One region of the Lactobacillus sp. ESL0700 genome, then DNA from elsewhere that is predicted to be linked to it. Evidence: predicted binding sites of a transcription regulator. Region 1 holds the regulator's gene; each other region holds the start of a gene.

Evidence for each region. Region 1 encodes HrcA, which represses chaperone genes, less so after heat shock. Its sites were predicted from a motif close to TTAGCACTCNNNNNNNNNGAGTGCTAA; they were not measured.
Region 2: a site for HrcA is predicted at 2,401-2,427, ahead of OZX63_RS03205 (ATP-dependent Clp protease ATP-binding subunit). Genes of this name have one in related genera too.
Region 3: a site for HrcA is predicted at 2,727-2,753, ahead of OZX63_RS07800 (Hsp20/alpha crystallin family protein). Genes of this name have one in related genera too.
Region 4: a site for HrcA is predicted at 2,053-2,079, ahead of groES (co-chaperone GroES). Genes of this name have one in related genera too.

The regions. Positions count from the first base shown of each region.
Region 1 covers NZ_CP113930.1:1,165,372-1,169,575, forward strand. Annotated here, with positions in the region: gene dnaK (molecular chaperone DnaK) at 1-1,385, opposite strand, end outside; gene grpE (nucleotide exchange factor GrpE) at 1,403-1,999, opposite strand; gene hrcA (heat-inducible transcriptional repressor HrcA) at 2,011-3,060, opposite strand; gene ribF (riboflavin biosynthesis protein RibF) at 3,214-4,143, opposite strand; gene truB (tRNA pseudouridine(55) synthase TruB) at 4,163-4,204, opposite strand, start outside.
Region 2 covers NZ_CP113930.1:608,967-613,170, reverse strand. Annotated here, with positions in the region: gene ptsP (phosphoenolpyruvate--protein phosphotransferase) at 15-1,748, opposite strand; gene OZX63_RS03215 (phosphocarrier protein HPr) at 1,748-2,014, opposite strand; gene OZX63_RS03210 (hypothetical protein) at 2,127-2,309, opposite strand; gene OZX63_RS03205 (ATP-dependent Clp protease ATP-binding subunit) at 2,471-4,204, shown strand, end outside.
Region 3 covers NZ_CP113930.1:1,624,435-1,628,638, reverse strand. Annotated here, with positions in the region: gene OZX63_RS07810 (C1 family peptidase) at 1-648, opposite strand, end outside; gene OZX63_RS07805 (C1 family peptidase) at 742-2,064, opposite strand; gene OZX63_RS07800 (Hsp20/alpha crystallin family protein) at 2,203-2,625, opposite strand; gene greA (transcription elongation factor GreA) at 2,834-3,295, shown strand; gene OZX63_RS07790 (Y-family DNA polymerase) at 3,470-4,204, shown strand, end outside.
Region 4 covers NZ_CP113930.1:1,400,361-1,404,564, forward strand. Annotated here, with positions in the region: gene OZX63_RS06645 (helix-turn-helix transcriptional regulator) at 1-11, shown strand, start outside; gene groL (chaperonin GroEL) at 76-1,704, opposite strand; gene groES (co-chaperone GroES) at 1,722-2,006, opposite strand; gene OZX63_RS06660 (metalloregulator ArsR/SmtB family transcription factor) at 2,201-2,488, shown strand; gene OZX63_RS06665 (glutathione S-transferase N-terminal domain-containing protein) at 2,537-3,169, shown strand; gene OZX63_RS06670 (hypothetical protein) at 3,204-3,833, opposite strand; gene OZX63_RS06675 (M13 family metallopeptidase) at 4,068-4,204, opposite strand, start outside.

The DNA of each region.
Region 1 (4,204 bases):
ATATCCTTAGCAGAAACATTAACGATACCGTTCTTATCAATATCAAATGTAACTTGGATTTGTGGTACACCACGAGGTGCTGCAGGAATGTCAGTTAATTCAAAGCGTCCCAAAGTCTTATCATCTTGAGCCATTGGACGTTCACCTTGTAAAACATGAACGTCAACGGCTGGTTGGTTATCAGCAGCCGTTGAGAAGATTTGACTCTTAGAAGTTGGAATTGTTGTGTTCTTTTCAATTAACTTAGTGAAGACACCACCCATGGTTTCAATACCAAGTGATAATGGTGTAACATCAAGCAAAACAACATCCTTAACGTCACCTGAGATAACCCCACCTTGAATGGCAGCACCCAAAGCAACAGCTTCGTCAGGGTTAATTGAGTGGTCAGGTTCCTTACCAGCCCACTTCTTAACAGCTTCCTGAACGGCAGGAATACGAGTTGAACCACCGTTTAAGATAACCTTGTCAATGTCACTAACTGTCAAGTCAGCATCGTTTAAGGCATTGTCAAAAGCAACCTTAGTGCGATCAACTAAGTCACTAGTTAATTCATCAAATTTAGCACGAGTTAAGTCAGCTTCAAGGTGCAAAGGACCAGATTCACCAGCAGAAATGAACGGTAATGAAATGTGAGTTGAAGATACACCAGACAAGTCCTTCTTAGCTTTTTCTGCGGCATCCTTTAACCGTTGCAAAGCCATCTTGTCTTTAGATAAATCAACGCCATTTTCATCCTTAAAGTTTTGGATGAGCCAATCCATGATCTTGTTGTCAAAGTCGTCACCACCAAGGTGAGTATCACCGTTAGTTGATAATACTTGGAAGACGCCGTCACCTAATTGCAATACGGAAACATCAAAAGTACCACCACCAAGGTCGTAAACTAAGACTTTTTCATCTTCGGCATCTTTATCAAGGCCATATGCCAATGAAGAAGCAGTTGGTTCGTTAATGATCCGCTTAATGTCTAAACCAGCAATCTTACCGGCATCCTTAGTAGCTTGACGTTGAGCATCGTTGAAGTATGCAGGAACAGTGACAACAGCATCAGTAACCTTTTCACCTAGGTAATCTTCAGAGAATTTCTTGATATATTGCAAAATCATTGCGGAAATTTCTTGAGGAGTATAGGACTTATCTCCAACTTTAACTTTATAATCTGCTTCACCCATGTGACGCTTAATTGAAATAACAGTATTCGGGTTAGTGATTGCTTGACGTTTTGCAACCTCACCAACTTGAATTTCACCATCTTTGAAAGCAACTACTGATGGTGTAGTCCGGTTACCTTCAGGGTTAGTAATAATCTTTGGTTCTTTACCTTCAAGAACAGCAACTGCTGAGTTAGTTGTTCCGAGGTCGATTCCGATAACTTTTGACATTGATTAACATCCTTTCATTACTGTGCAACAACAACCATTGCTGGTCTTAATGTACGGTCTTTGTATTGATATCCTTTTTGTAAAACTTGGACAACGTGGTCCTTTTGATCATCGCTGCTGGCTGCAACTGTTTGAACAGCTTGATGCAGTGTCGGATCAAATTTAACACCTTCGGCCTCAATTTCACTAATTCCGTGATCTTTCATGGCCTTAACTAAAGAATCAAGTGTCATTTGCACACCCTTCTTTAGCTGTTGAGATGCTTCATCATCAACCTTTGTACCTAAGGCACGCTCTAAATTATCCATTGCTGGTAGTACGTCCTTAGCTAAAGATTGCGACTCATACTTTATTAGTTGTGCCCGTTCTTTATTATAGCGGTTTTGCATATTCTGCATTTCTGCTTGACTACGCAAATACTTATCTTCAAAATCTTTGCTGGCTGCTTGAGCTTTAGCTAATTCTTCTTGAAGCTTTTGCTCTGGCGTTTTTTCTTTTTTATCAGCTTTTACAGCTTGCTTCTTCGCTTCAGATTTTGTTTCTTTTTCTGACTTTGCGGTAGTCGCTTCTGTTTGATCTAAATCTTTTTCACTAGGAAAATCTTTTTTACTCACGGCTAACCTCCTTATTTAAATCGACCATAATATTCAAGTAATTTCTTTGCCAGCTCATTTCTGAAATATTCAAGTAGGCCAATTACTTGTGAATACGGCATATTCGTTGGTCCTAGCAAGGCAATTACACCTTTGCCGTGGGAGCCAACACTATATTCTGCAGTTAACAAACTGTAATCCTTTAATAATTCGTTTGGTAATTCTGAGCCTAAACTAACCCTAACAGGAAAGCGACCCGAATTAGAAGTTGGCCGGTAGGCCACAAGATTGGCAATCAAATCATCTTGATCAACCAACTCATACAGCGAACGAATGCTTGAAACATCATTTGTTGAAGTATTATTTAACAAATTAATTTGACCATCAACGTATAGCTGCTCGCTAGCAGCATCGTTAATGACATCTTCAACCAAATCAATCAGTTCGCTAGCATGCTTACCACTGATATTTTGACCAACAGCCTTATTAAGCAGTTCCGGCGTGATTTCAGTTAAACTTTTACCGACTAGTTCATCGTTAATCATACGGACGGCTTTTTCAATTTCGTCGCCATGAACATTGTGCGGTAAATTATAAACCTGATTCTGAACACTGCCATCACTAGTAACCAGAATTGCCATCACCTGGCGACCAACTAGCGGTACAATCCGAAATCCCGTTACAGTTACATCCCGGTTCTCTGGTCCTTCCGCAAATGCCGTATAATTAGTTAAATCGGATAAAATTTTAGCAGCTTCCTGAACAATTTCGTTAACTTGATGAAACGGTCGGTCAAGCTGACTAATAATTTTGGTATAAACAGATTCCGGTATTTGCAGTGGCTCGACTAAATTATCAAGATAATAGCGGTAGCCCTCACTGGAAGGCACGCGACCACTAGAAGAATGAGTCTTTTCAATTAAGCCCTTATCTTCTAGGACAACCATCTCATTTCTGATGGTTGCACTCGACACCTTAATCGGCAACTGATTCATCACTGTCTTCGAACCTACTGGATCATGAGTCTGTGTAAAGTCATTAATGATTGTTTTTAAAATAAGTTCTTGACGTTCGGTCAACATAAATATCGCCCTCACTTTTAGCACTCTCATATCTTTTGTGCTAACAATTATTATGATACTAGCATTTAGCAGAATGTCAAGCCGAGTGCTAAAAATATTTACATTTTCTAACAGCAAAAAATTTCCACCTACCGTTTAAGTAGATGGAAGTCTTTATTTGTCAGCAAAGTAAGCCTTGATTTCTGCTTCATCATGCGTCATTTGCTTTTTTAATCCTGCAAGATCAGCAAATTTTATTTCACCTCGGGTATATTTATACCACTTGATAACCATCTTTTCCCCGTATGCTTCTTGGTCGAAGCCAAACAGGTTAGATTCAATAAAAATCTGTTTGCCTTCATTAATCGTCACGTTGTAGCCAACACTAGTCATAGAATCATACCATTTGTCGCCGATGTTTGTTCTGGTTGCATAGACACCAACTTTAGGCAAAACCTTGTTTTCCGACCAAACCAAATTAGCCGTAGGAAAGCCTAACTTATGCCCATTACGTAGACCGTGGCCGACAATGCCAGACATGACATATGGCGAGCCTAACAGCTTGGTTGCTAGCTCCATATTGCCGTCACTAACTGCTTTTCTGATTTCAGTTGAGCCAATTTTCTGACCCTCATAAGTTTGCTTGGGAACATCAATAATATCAAATCTTCCTTTAGCAAATTTAGGGAAGTTTTTCATATTGGCAATGTCTTTTGGCCCGTAAGTATAATCAAAACCGGCAACAACGGTATCTGCTTTTAGTCGCACGATAATCTGGTCGACAAATTCTTGCGCTGTTAATTTGCTAAATTCGTCATTAAAATGAATGACAATCAAGTAATCGACACCCAATTGCGCCATTTTATAAGCCTTCTCATCCAGACTATCAATGTAAACAACCTTAGCATTTTGATAAACTTCTTTTGGATGACGGTCAAACGTCATGACAACAAGTGGCAAGTGCTTTTTAGTTGCTGCTTCACGCGCTAATTCAATCAAGTTCTGATGTCCGCGGTGAACACCATCAAAAAAACCTAACGCTAATACGATTTTACTTGGTATTAAATTTTCTTTAACTGGATAAGTTAAATGGATAATTTGCACAATAAGACCTTCATTTCACCTATTCATTTTGCAAGAGCATCAAATTAGGACGATAGTTTTC
Region 2 (4,204 bases), 560 kb from region 1:
CATTTTTTGTTTTATTACTTGTCAACCTTATTCATTAAGTCGGCAACTAACTGTTCATTTTCTTCAGCAGTTTCAGAAATGTAACATGCTTTATTTGCCAATTCCTTAATGTCTTCAGTGTTGAACTTCTTCATTAAGCTTCTAATCCGCAAAATAGAGGTTGCACTCATTGAATATTCATCAAGACCCATTGACAATAAAATTGGGAACATGGTGCTGTCGCCAGCGGCTTCACCACACATGCCACACCAAATACCATTTTCGTGAGCTGCATCAATTGTATGCTTAATTAGGCGTAATACTGATGGGTTAGCTGGTTGGTAAAGATAAGAAACATTATCATTACCCCGGTCAGCAGCCATTGTGTATTGGATTAAGTCATTAGTTCCAATTGAGAAGAAATCAACTTCCTTGGCAAATTGATCAGCTAAAACTGCAGCAGCTGGAACTTCAATCATCATCCCAACTTCTAAGTTATCACCAATTTTAACGCCGTCGCTTGTCAACTTAGCTTTTTCTTCAGCTAAAATTGCCTTGGCCTTACGTAATTCGTTCAATGTACCGATCATTGGGAACATAATTCCTAATTTACCGTAAGCAGAAGCTCTAAGCAATGCTCTTAATTGCGTCCGGAAAATGTCTTCGTTCTTCAGTGACAGTCTAATTGCCCGAACACCTAAGAATGGGTTCATTTCGTCTGGTAAGTCCCAATAATCAAGGTGCTTATCACCACCGATATCCATTGTCCGAATGATAACTTGCTTGCCGTTCATTCCTTCGATAACTTCTTTATAAGCTTCGAATTGTTGGTCTTCTGTTGGGAAGTCCTTAGAATCCATGTACAAGAATTCGGTTCTATACAAGCCAACGGCTTCGGCACCGTTATCATTAACACCTTGCATATCGTTTGGCGTACCAATGTTAGCTGCAATGGTGAATTTCTTACCATCAGCAGTAACTGATGGTTCGTTCTTTAATTTTTCCCATTCAGCCTTTTGTGCTAAGAATGCTTCACTCTTTTGCTTGTAGTCAGCTACTTGCTCATCACTTGGTTCAACAACTGCATCACCGTTCAAACCGTCAACTACCAAAGTTTGGCCGTTTTCAACGTCCTTAGTAATTGAATCAGTCCCAACAACAGCTGGTAATTCAAGTGAACGAGCCATAATTGCTGAGTGCGCAGTTCGACCACCAATATCAGTTACAAAGCCCTTAACAAATTGCTTGTTTAATTGAGCAGTGTCACTAGGTGTCAAATCATGCGCAACCACAATAACTTCATGATCAATTGCAGCTGGGTTAGGCAATTCTTTATTTAAAAGATGGGCCATTACCCGCTTAGAAACATCGCGCACATCAGCAGCACGTTGTTGCATATAAGCGTTGTCGGTCATTCCTTCAAAAATTGCAATAAACTTTTGTGCAGTTTCATCAAGTGCGGCTTCACTATTAACTTTTTGATCTTTGATTTCAGTTTCAATGGCTCCGGTAAATTCAGGGTCATTTAAAATCATCAAATGGGCTTCAAATACTTGAGCTTCGTCCTCGCCTAAACTCTTTTTTGCGCTGTCGCGAATTTGTTCAACTTCTTTAACTGAAGCATCGGTCGCCTTTTTAAAGCGATCCAATTCACTAGCAGCGTCGGCAACAGTGGTCTTCGTAAATGAAAGATCTGGTTCTACCAAGAGATAAGCAGGTGCTACAGCGATACCATCACTTGCAGCAATTCCTTTTAAAGTCTTGGTCATTATTCAGCTAAACCCTCTTTTTTCATTGTGTCTGTAATAGCAGCAATGGCGTCTTTTTCGTCGTCACCTTCAGCGCTGATTGTAACATCTGCGCCCTTGCCAACGCCGAGTGACATTACACCCATGATTGACTTCAAGTTAACTGACTTGCCGTTGTATTCCAAATTGATATCTGAACCAAATTTAGAAGCAGCTTGTACTAAAAGCGTAGCTGGACGAGCATGAATACCTGTTTCTGCAACAACATGAAAATCGCGTTTTTCCATTATAATTATCTCCTTTTAAATTGAAAAATCAAAACGGTAGTAAATACCTATTCAAATATTAGACTATCATTTTTTTGTGAATTAGACAACATAAATGTAACAGTTTACATAATCAATTTTCTACCTTTGACTGTGAATAAATGATTTTTCCACCACGTAAGGCGCGGCCTGTTATATTTTGTCTTTTGCCAAATGCGCGCAGCGCAGTTTGAAAACCAAAGGCATCTTGAGGCTCAACCTCATATTGATCAAGCTCACCATCAGCCAATTGTTCAAGAATTTTTTGATAATCCACTAAAATATCACCGTCTTTTTTGTCTTTTTACTTAATGACCACTGTTATTTTAACATATTTATTGGACTTACAAAAAATAAGTTTTTGAGTTTTAGCACTTGATTATTGAGAGTGCTAATTATATAATTTAGTAAACTTGAAATGAAAGGCGGTAAGTATAATTGCTTTGTCAAAACTGTCAAAAGCGGCCTGCTTCCATTCACCTTTATGCGAAGGTTAATGGTCAAAGCCGCGAAATTAATTTATGTGGACAATGTTATCAAGAACTTAAACAACAAGGAAATATTAATATGAATAATGACAACAACGGTTTCTTCGGAGACTTTGATGACTTATTTAATAGCATGAACGGTAATAGCGCTGCATTTAACAACGCTAATCAAGGCCAACCGCAAAGAGCTAACGGCGGCAATAATGGTGGTCGTTCATTACTTGACCAATATGGCACTGACTTAACGGCATTAGCTAAAAAGGGCAAAATTGACCCAGTGATTGGTCGGGATAAAGAAATTGCTCGGGTAATCGAGATTTTAAATAGAAGAACTAAAAATAATCCGGTCCTAATTGGGGAAGCCGGCGTTGGTAAAACAGCAGTTGTGGAAGGTCTAGCCCAACAAATCGTCGACGGCTCGGTGCCTGCTAAATTACAAGACAAGCGAATTATTTCACTAAACGTCGTTTCACTTGTTCAAGGAACCGGTATTCGTGGTCAATTTGAGCAGCGGATGCAGCAACTGATTAAAGAATTGCAACAACATGACGATATTATTTTGTTCATCGATGAAATTCACGAAATTGTTGGTGCTGGGAACGCAGAAGGCGGAATGGACGCTGGTAATATTATTAAGCCTGCCCTTGCCCGCGGCGATCTGCAATTAGTCGGCGCAACCACGTTAAAAGAATACCGCGAAATCGAAAAGGATTCAGCTTTAGCCCGCCGTTTCCAACCTGTTGACGTCAAGGAACCGTCAGTTGCGGAAACCATTCGCATTTTGCAAGGTATCCAAAAGCGCTACGAGGATTACCACCACGTTCACTACACCGACGATGCAATTAAATCGGCAGCTGAACTTTCAGAACGCTATATTCAAGATCGCTTCTTGCCTGACAAGGCCATCGACCTGCTCGACGAGGCTGGTTCAAGAATGAACCTGACTATTCCCTACGTTGATAAGGACAAGATTAAGGAAAGAATTGCTGCTGCTCAACAATTGAAGCAAGAATCACTGAAAAATGAGGACTATGAAAAGGCCGCATATTACCGCGACCAAATCGAAAAGTATAATAAGGTAAAAGATCAAAAGATTGATCCTGACAAGTCCCCGATTATTACCAGCAAGATCATGAACAAGATTGTTGAAGAAAAGACTGGTATTCCTGTTGGCGACTTGCAAAAGCAAGAGGAAAACCAGTTGCAAAACTTGGCACCAACTTTAAAGGCCCATGTTATTGGACAAGACCAAGCTGTTGATAAGGTTGCTCGCGCAATCCGCCGCAACCGGATTGGCTTTAACAAGTCTGGTCGCCCAATTGGTTCCTTCCTCTTTGTTGGTCCAACTGGGGTCGGTAAGACGGAGCTAGCTAAGCAATTAGCTAAGCAAATGTTCGGTTCAGAAAATGCCATGATTCGCTTTGATATGTCGGAATTTATGGAATCCTATTCTGTTTCCAAATTAATCGGCTCTGCTCCTGGTTATGTCGGTTACGAAGAAGCTGGTCAATTAACCGAACAAGTGCGTCGTCACCCTTACAGCCTGATTTTACTTGATGAAATCGAAAAGGCTGATCCATCGGTAATGAACTTGTTCCTGCAAATCTTGGATGACGGTCGACTGACCGACTCACAAGGACGGACTGTTTCCTTTAAAGATACAATCATCATTATGACTTCCAAT
Region 3 (4,204 bases), 460 kb from region 1:
AATTGCTGTCATTTGGTAAACTTCACTTAAGAATTCTTGCCGTTTTTCTTCAATTTCTTCATCCTTGCCAGCTTGCTTTAAGTCGCGTAATACTAAGGCATCCTTGCGCATTTTGTCACCTAAGGCTTTAGCAAAGGCATTCGTGTTATTAGTGTTGAAACTTTCTGGCATTGCGTATGTTGGCACTACACCATATTTTTTAATTAATGCTGCAGCCATGTGGAATTGACCGCCATCTTCGCCGGCATCATTTAAATAAGCCTTAACAGTCCGTGAGTCGAGTGGCTCATCTGCAGTGGCTAAAATGTTGTCGTAAAAAATATTGGCGCGCTCAATTTTATCCCAGAAAAAGTTGTAACTTTGTGAGAAGGTGAAATTTTTAACGTGGTATTTTTTACCAAAGTTGTGGCGCAAAATATTTAGCGTCGCAAATTCCCAGCAACGACCAGATTGGCGCTGGTTAGTGACATTTTCCGTATCTAATTCTGTTGAAAAGACCCGGGTCAATTCACCTTGTACGCGTTCATTATATGAAGCCATCTGAACACCGCTCTTTTGAGCAGCGCGAGCAACGACTTGGTTTTTCGGATTCTCGTTAAAGTTGTCAGCGAACTTTTCGAGTTCTTGCACAGTTAATTTGTGTCCCATTTCTGTTCTCCCTTTTTAATCTTTTTTGAATTACTCTTTAATTTTAAGCTAAAAGAAAACCGAGTTCAATTGCTGAACTCAGTTTTTTATTTATTAGCCTAATGGGTCCCAAACTGGCAAATCTTCGGCAATTGGGCCTTCTGCTAGAGCCAGTTGTTCTGGTGTCAAATACTTTTTGTGAACAGCAACTTCATAAACGTAGTCGTTAAACCAGTCATTGCTCATCACAAAGTAGCCGTTCTTACCAACTTGGTCGCCCCAAGAGTTTTCAACTTTCCAGCGGCGCACTTCGCCTTGATCTTCATCAACACCAACAAAAGTCATGGCGTGTGAGAAGTTAGCTTCGCCTGTTCGCAAGCGATCAGCCTTGGACATCTTTAAGTCAACATCAAAGAGGCTGCCCATTTGGTAAAGTTGCGAGTCGAGGTATCCTTGCGGCCGGTCTAATTCGTGCAAAACATCGTTGCCAAACCAGACTGCTTCGTCATCCTTGAGCTGCTTAATTGTTGCGTCTGCAAGGTAGGTCATCGGGACGTTGAGTAGCTTAATTTCGCATAAGCCAGCCACATTATTATCGGCAGAATAGCCGTACAATTTGTTATATTCATGGTTAGGTGAATTTGTTAAGACAACGTAGTCGTCTAAGTCGAGGTCGCCAAGATACTTTTGGTAGAATATTTGCGGCGTTAGGTCCTTATCTAAGTGATACTTTTTATTGTCATCACGGTATTCTAAGTCGAATTTCTTGGGTGGCTCGCCAACAGCAATCGCCGTCATGCGGTAAATTTCACTTAAAAAGTGGTCTTGTGCTTCTGCAGCCTCGGTGTCTTTACCAGCTTGCTTTAATTGGCGCAATACTAAAGCATCCTTGCGCATTTTTTTGCCTAGAGCCATCTTCAAAGCATCGGTATTGTTGGCGTTGAAGCTTTCTGGCATTGCGTAACTTGGGACGACGCCGTACTTTTGCACTAAAGCAGCAGCTAATTGCCAATGGCCGCCGTCTTGACCAGCACTTGCCAGATACTTGCGCACAGTTCGTGAGTCGAGGTCTTGGTCCGCCGTTTTAATAATGTTGTTATAAAAAATATTGGCGCGTTCGATTTTATCCCAGAAAAAATTATAACTTTGTGAGAAAGTAAAATCTTTGGTGTGGTACTTTTTACCAAAGTAGTGACGCAAAACATTGAGAGCAGCAAATTCCCAGCAGCGTCCGGAATGCTTTTGTGCTGTAACTTGGCCGACATCAAGTTCTGTTGAGAAGACGCGGTTAAGGTCATTGCTGGCTTTTTGTTCATTATAGGAAGCCGCGAAAATGCCACTCTTTTGGGCAGCACGGGCAATAACCTGATTTTGTGGTTGCTTGTTGAAGTCAGCAGAATATTTTGCCAATTCTTGAAATGAGAGTTGATGGTTCATTAAATAATGCTCCTTTTTTAATTAATTATTAATAAATATTTTAGGGCAAAAGAAAAACGAGTTCAATAGCTGAACTCGTTTTAGAGAATTACTTGTATTGGCAACTTATCTGAGACTTCTTGCAAGTATAATAATAAGTTAATCGATTGAAATCGAGTTATCATTGCTGCCAGCATTTTGCTTTGGCAGGGTGATAGTCAATACACCTTTATCATACTTTGCATGAATCTCACTTGCAACTACATTTGGTAATCTAAAGCTACGAGAAATGTGTCCTTCGCTTCTTTCGCGGTGGATAATGCTGTCATCTTTAGACAAATCTTTGAATGATTTTCTAGAGCCGGATACGCTCAAAATCCCGTTACTGTAGTTTAAATTAATCTTTTCCTTGTCCATACCGGGCATGTCAACTTTAACAACATAGTTCTTGTCGTTTTCAGCAACATCAGCCTGCATTAATTTTGCCATTTCGTTATCATCAAAAAATTTCTGTGGAAGGTCAAACCAATCATTCATTGCGTCAAATAAGTTATTGTGACGATTCGTTAAATCTTGTGCCATAGTAAAAACTTCCTTTCAAAAATTAAATTATTGGTAAAGAAGACTTTCATTTCTTCCTTACACTGATTATTATAGTAGGCAGATTTGAAAAATGGAAATATTTAGCACTCTTAATTTTAGAGTGCTAAATTTAAGAAAGAAAGCTTGCTATGACTAGCTATTTTGCTTGTGGATAATTTTAAATCAAAAAACTAGAGGAGTAATATTTGTGGTTTATTATCAAAAAATGACACCGGAAGGCTACCAAAAAATTAAGGATGAAATTGCTGATTTAAAAAAGGATCGCCCCCGCAGAATTAAGATTTTGCAGGAGGCACGCAGTCTAGGTGATTTATCCGAAAATACCGAATACACGGAGGCCAAACGCGACCTGGGGCACTTGCAAAGCAGGTTGCGTTACTTGGATAAGCAATTAAAGTATGCCGAAATTGTGGAAAAGACCGATAATGGCAAGGTTGACTTAGGAAAAAAAGTGACATTAAAGTTTGCTGGTGATGATGAAACCGAAGAATACCGCATCGTTGGTCGCATGGAAGCTAACTTAGACGAGGGTAAAGTGGCATTTGACTCGCCGCTAGGTCAGGCAATTATGAAGCAATCGGTAAATACAACGGTAACTGTGGCAGCTCCAGCAGGGGAATACCAAGTAACAATCATGGCTATTAAATAAGAAGACACAATCTGAATTTTTTCGGATTGTGTCTTTTGCGTTAAGTTTAGAAATATAAGAATGTTGAACAAAAAACGTTAATTACTCCGCACTTGTTCTTGATTGTTCGAACAAAAGTTCGTATAATAGTTTTAATTAATAGCGAACAAATGTTTGCAATAAGGAAGTGTCACTATGTATGATTATTGCTATGAGCCACATCGCGTAATTTTTATGATTGATAACAAGTCGTTCTTTGCTAGTTGCGAGGCGATCCGGCTAGGTCTTAATCCGATGAAGGCTGTTTTAGCAGTTTTGTCGCACCAACCAGATACTAAATTTGGTTCGGGCCTAATTATGGCAGCGTCACCGTTGGCTAAGAAAAAATACGGTTTAACTAATGTGATGCGTGCGCGTGATTTGCCATCTAAAAAGCAGGCGCCAGATTTAATGCTAGTCGAGCCGCACATGAACCTCTATATCAAGCGCAGTATGCAGGTCTTGCAGATTTTTCGTAAGTACGCGGCAGAGGAGGACATTCACGTTTATTCAATCGACGAAAGCATGATTGACATGACTAAATCATGGCACTTATTTGGTGATGACCCGTACCTTGTTGCCCGCAAAATTCAGCAAGAAATCCGTCAAACTTTGGGACTGTATACAACTTGCGGAATTGGTGAAAATCCCTTGCTGGCAAAGTTAGCGATGGATATTGCCGCTAAGCACCGGCGCTCAATGATTGCGGCGTGGCATTATATTGATGTGCCGGATACAATTTGGCAAATTCCTAATCTTGAAGATGTTTGGGGAATTGGCAAACGAACGGCGAAGCGATTGCGGCGGTTGCAGATTAATAATATGTATGATTTGGCTCACACTGATCCCGCGATTTTGACTAAAGAATTTGGCGTGATTGGGGAGCAGCTA
Region 4 (4,204 bases), 230 kb from region 1:
TTTTTAATTAATTCTCACCACGCAAAAAAAGCCGCTCACATGAGCGGCTTTTTTGAGGGTTGATTTATTTAATTATTACATCATTCCTGGAGCACCAGCGCCAGCACCTGCGGCTGGATCAGCTGGTTTGTCTTCTGGAATTTCAGCAACTACTGCTTCAGTAGTTAAGAGCAGTGCAGCAATTGAAGCGGCATTTTGTAAAGCAGTGCGAGTAACCTTGGTTGGGTCAATAATACCTGAGTCAACCATGTTCTCCCACTTGCCATTAGCAGCGTTGTAACCAACTTCGTTGTCTTGCTTTTCAAGTTCGTTCAAGATAACAGAACCATCTTCACCAGCGTTTTCAGCGATTTGGCGAACTGGAGCACTTAAAGCACGTAAAACAATGTTGATACCGGTTTGTTCATCAGCAGTTTCACCCTTAAGGTCCTTAACAGCTGATTCAACATCAACTAAAGCAGTACCACCACCAGCAACGTAGCCTTCGTCAACAGCAGCACGAGTTGAGTTCAAAGCGTCTTCAATACGGTAACGACGCTCTTTCAATTCAGTTTCAGTAGCAGCACCAACGTGGATAACTGCAACACCACCAGTTAATTTAGCCAAACGTTCTTGCAGCTTCTTCTTGTCAAAGTCAGAAGTTGTTTCTTCGATTTGCTTTCTGATTGATTCTTCACGTTCCTTGATTGCATCGTCAGAACCAGCACCATCAACAATGGTTGTTGAGTCCTTAGTAATTGTAATCCGACGTGCTTGACCTAATTGGTCAATTGTAGTGTCCTTCAATTCAAGACCTAAGTCTTCAGTAATTACAGTACCACCAGTTAAAGCAGCAATATCTTGTAATTGTTCCTTGCGGCGGTCGCCAAAGCCTGGAGCCTTAACAGCAACAACGTTGAAAGTACCACGAATCTTGTTCAAAACAAGTGTTGGCAAAGCTTCACCAGAAACATCGTCAGCAATGATTAACAATGACTTACCTTGTTGCACGATTTCTTGCAATAATGGCAAAATGTCTTGAATGTTAGAAATCTTCTTGTCGGTAATCAAAATGTATGGGTTGTCGAGGTCAGCTTCCATCTTGTCGTTGTCAGTTACCATGTATTGTGACAGGTAGCCGCGATCAAATTGCATCCCTTCAACAACTGATAATTCAGTTTCAATACCACGAGAATCTTCAATGGTAATTACACCGTCGTTACCAACCTTTTCCATTGCATCGGCAATTAAATCACCAACTTCTTTAGAAGCACTTGAAACAGCGGCAACTTGAGCGATTTGGTCTTTTGAAGAAACAGTGTGGCTGATCTTGTGTAATTCATCAGTTACAGCCTTAGTAGCCTTTTCAATCCCGCGGCGAACACCAACTGGGTTAGCACCAGCAGTTACGTTCTTCATTCCTTCGCGGATGATTGCTTGAGTCAAAACAACAGCAGTAGTAGTACCGTCACCTGCAATATCATTAGTCTTTTGTGCTGCTTCAGCAACTAACTTAGCACCCATGTTTTCATAATGGTCTTTTAATTCGATTGCTTTAGCAATTGTAACACCATCGTTTGTAATTTCTGGGTTGCCATATGATTGTTCCAAAACAACATTCCGACCCTTAGGACCAATAGTTGTCTTAACAGTATCAGCTAACTTGTCAACACCCTTTAATAGGGAACGTCTTGCATTTTCTGAAAATTTAATATCTTTTGCCAATTTAATTCGCTCCTTAATTACTTAACGATTGCTAAAATATCTTTTTCGTGAAGGACTAAGTACTTTTCACCTTCGTATTTAACGTTGGTGCCAGAATACTTATCGTATAAAACAACGTCGCCCTTCTTAACAGTCATTGGAATCTTACTGCCGTTTTCTGCATAAGCACCTTCACCAACAGCAACAATTTCACCTTCAGTTGGCTTTTCTTTAGCATTTGATGCAAGAACGATACCGCCAACAGTCTTTTCTTCTTCTTCTTTAACTTTTACGATCACGCGATCACCAATAGGTTGTAACACGATTGCCTCCTAAAATTAATTTCAAAATTTATTTACTTTAATCAGGTTAGCACTCTTATTAGTCAAGTGCTAACTTACATGTATTATAATAACCTCTTTTACTAAAAAATACAAGAAAAAGTTAGCACTTTTTCATTTAAAGTGCTAATTATCTTTTTATTGCACTAGCAGGTAATTAATAGTAAGCTAGTTCTATGAATATCGAAACAACAAAAACACAAAAGCTTGCTAGCTTATTCAATGCTCTCAGTGAGCCGAACCGAATTAACATCATCAGAATATTACGCGATAGTAATCGGGAATTGTCTTGCAGCGAGGTCAGCGACTTGCTCCAAATCGCACCATCCACCGTTTCCTATCACTTTAAAGCATTACGCAAGGCCGGGTTAACCAAGACCAGACAAGAAGCTCAAACTAAATATCTTTCATTAAATAAGGCAACTTTTGCCAAATATTTACCTGGACTCTTAGACTCATTATGAGTTTTTTTACCGTGTTATTTCGATATTTATAGAAATAAGGAGGACAACATGAAATTATTTTATTCATCAGGTGCAAGTTCCTTAGCACCACATATATTACTTGAAGAAAGCAATCTAACTTATACTGCAGAAAAGGTCAACTTAGACCACAAGACTTGGGCACAAGGCGACTATAATACAATTAATCCGAAGTCTTATGTACCAGCTCTTGAAACAGAATCCGGTTCTATCTTAACCGAATGCGCCGTTATTTTAGAATATATTGCAAGACAGGTTCCCGAAAAAGCTTTAATTGCGGGTTATGCTACTGCTGAATATTGGCAGCAGCGAACTTGGCTCAATTATATCGCCACCGAACTACACAAGAATTTCATTTCACCATTCAGAAAAGGCAATTGGCTGCCCAACACTGCAGAATCTAAAGAATTGGTCTACCAACGCGTTTTGCCACGGCTAAAATATGTTGATCAACAGTTAGCAGACCAAACTTATTTGGTTAATAATCAATTTTGCGTAGCTGATGCTTATCTCTTTGTCATGACCAACTGGCTGCAGCGTTTAGATTACGGCTTCAATGATCTAGCTAATCTAGAAAGATTTGACTCTGCCATACGTTTGCGCTCAGCGGTGCAACGCGTTTTAAAGCAAGAAGGAAAACCGCACTCATTAACAGAGCAATAAATAAGCCAGCTTTAACCCCAGCTGACTTTAACACTTACTTTTTTATGATAGAAGCAATTCCAGCAATAATGTTGTGATATTGCTTTTCATTTTCCACAAATGAATCATTATTAATAATAATATCGGCAATCTCTTTAACTTCTTTAGCACCGTGCTTTATCTTAAATTGATCTTTTTTCTTAGTTCGAGCGACGATTTCTTCAAATGTAAACTCTTTGCCATTATCAATGGTTTGCTTTTTAAATTCACGAGTAGCGCGAACCCTAAGAGGAGCCTCAATATAGATGTTCATCATCTTTGAACCCAATAGTTGTTTTAAATAAACGCCAAGCTCTGCACGATAAAGACTTTCAATTGAAGCATAATGGACATTGGCCTTTTCCATTTCACCTACCAGACGATAAAAAAATTCTCTGAAAATTTCTTGTTGATTATCGGCATAAAGATTTTGGAAGTCTGCTTCTGAAGGATGATCTACAAATTCGTAACCACGCTCACGCATCATATCCTTTTCAATCTGAATAATTTTCATTCGCTTAATCCCGATACTATCAAGATAAAGACCTGCGGCTGACTTACCACATTCACTTAAGCCGCCTAATGAGAACATGCCTTTGACATAATTTTTTCTGGCAATAAATTGTTCCTCGGTAATTTTCATCATTAACCTCTTTTCTAATCAAATAGTTTTCTGTTCGCGCTTTTATAGGCTCTTATTATGCTCAATAAGTTATCGGTCCACATTACAGCGTAAATAATTAAATAACCTTTCTTGCCATTTTACAATTACTTTTTTAATGTTATCGTTAACAAATTATTATTTTAAGCATAGTAAAACCCCGAAATTAATTCAGCTCAATTTCGGGGTTTTATCTTGCTATGACTTATGAAATAGAGATTACCAAATTATTACTCTCTTTTTTGGTGACAGCCACATACCATCAGTCTTCTTAACTTTAAAGACTTTATAGAAGTCCGGTTGACACTGCACCTGAACGTTTGCTCGCAAAGCATTTGGTGAGTGAACATCAGTAG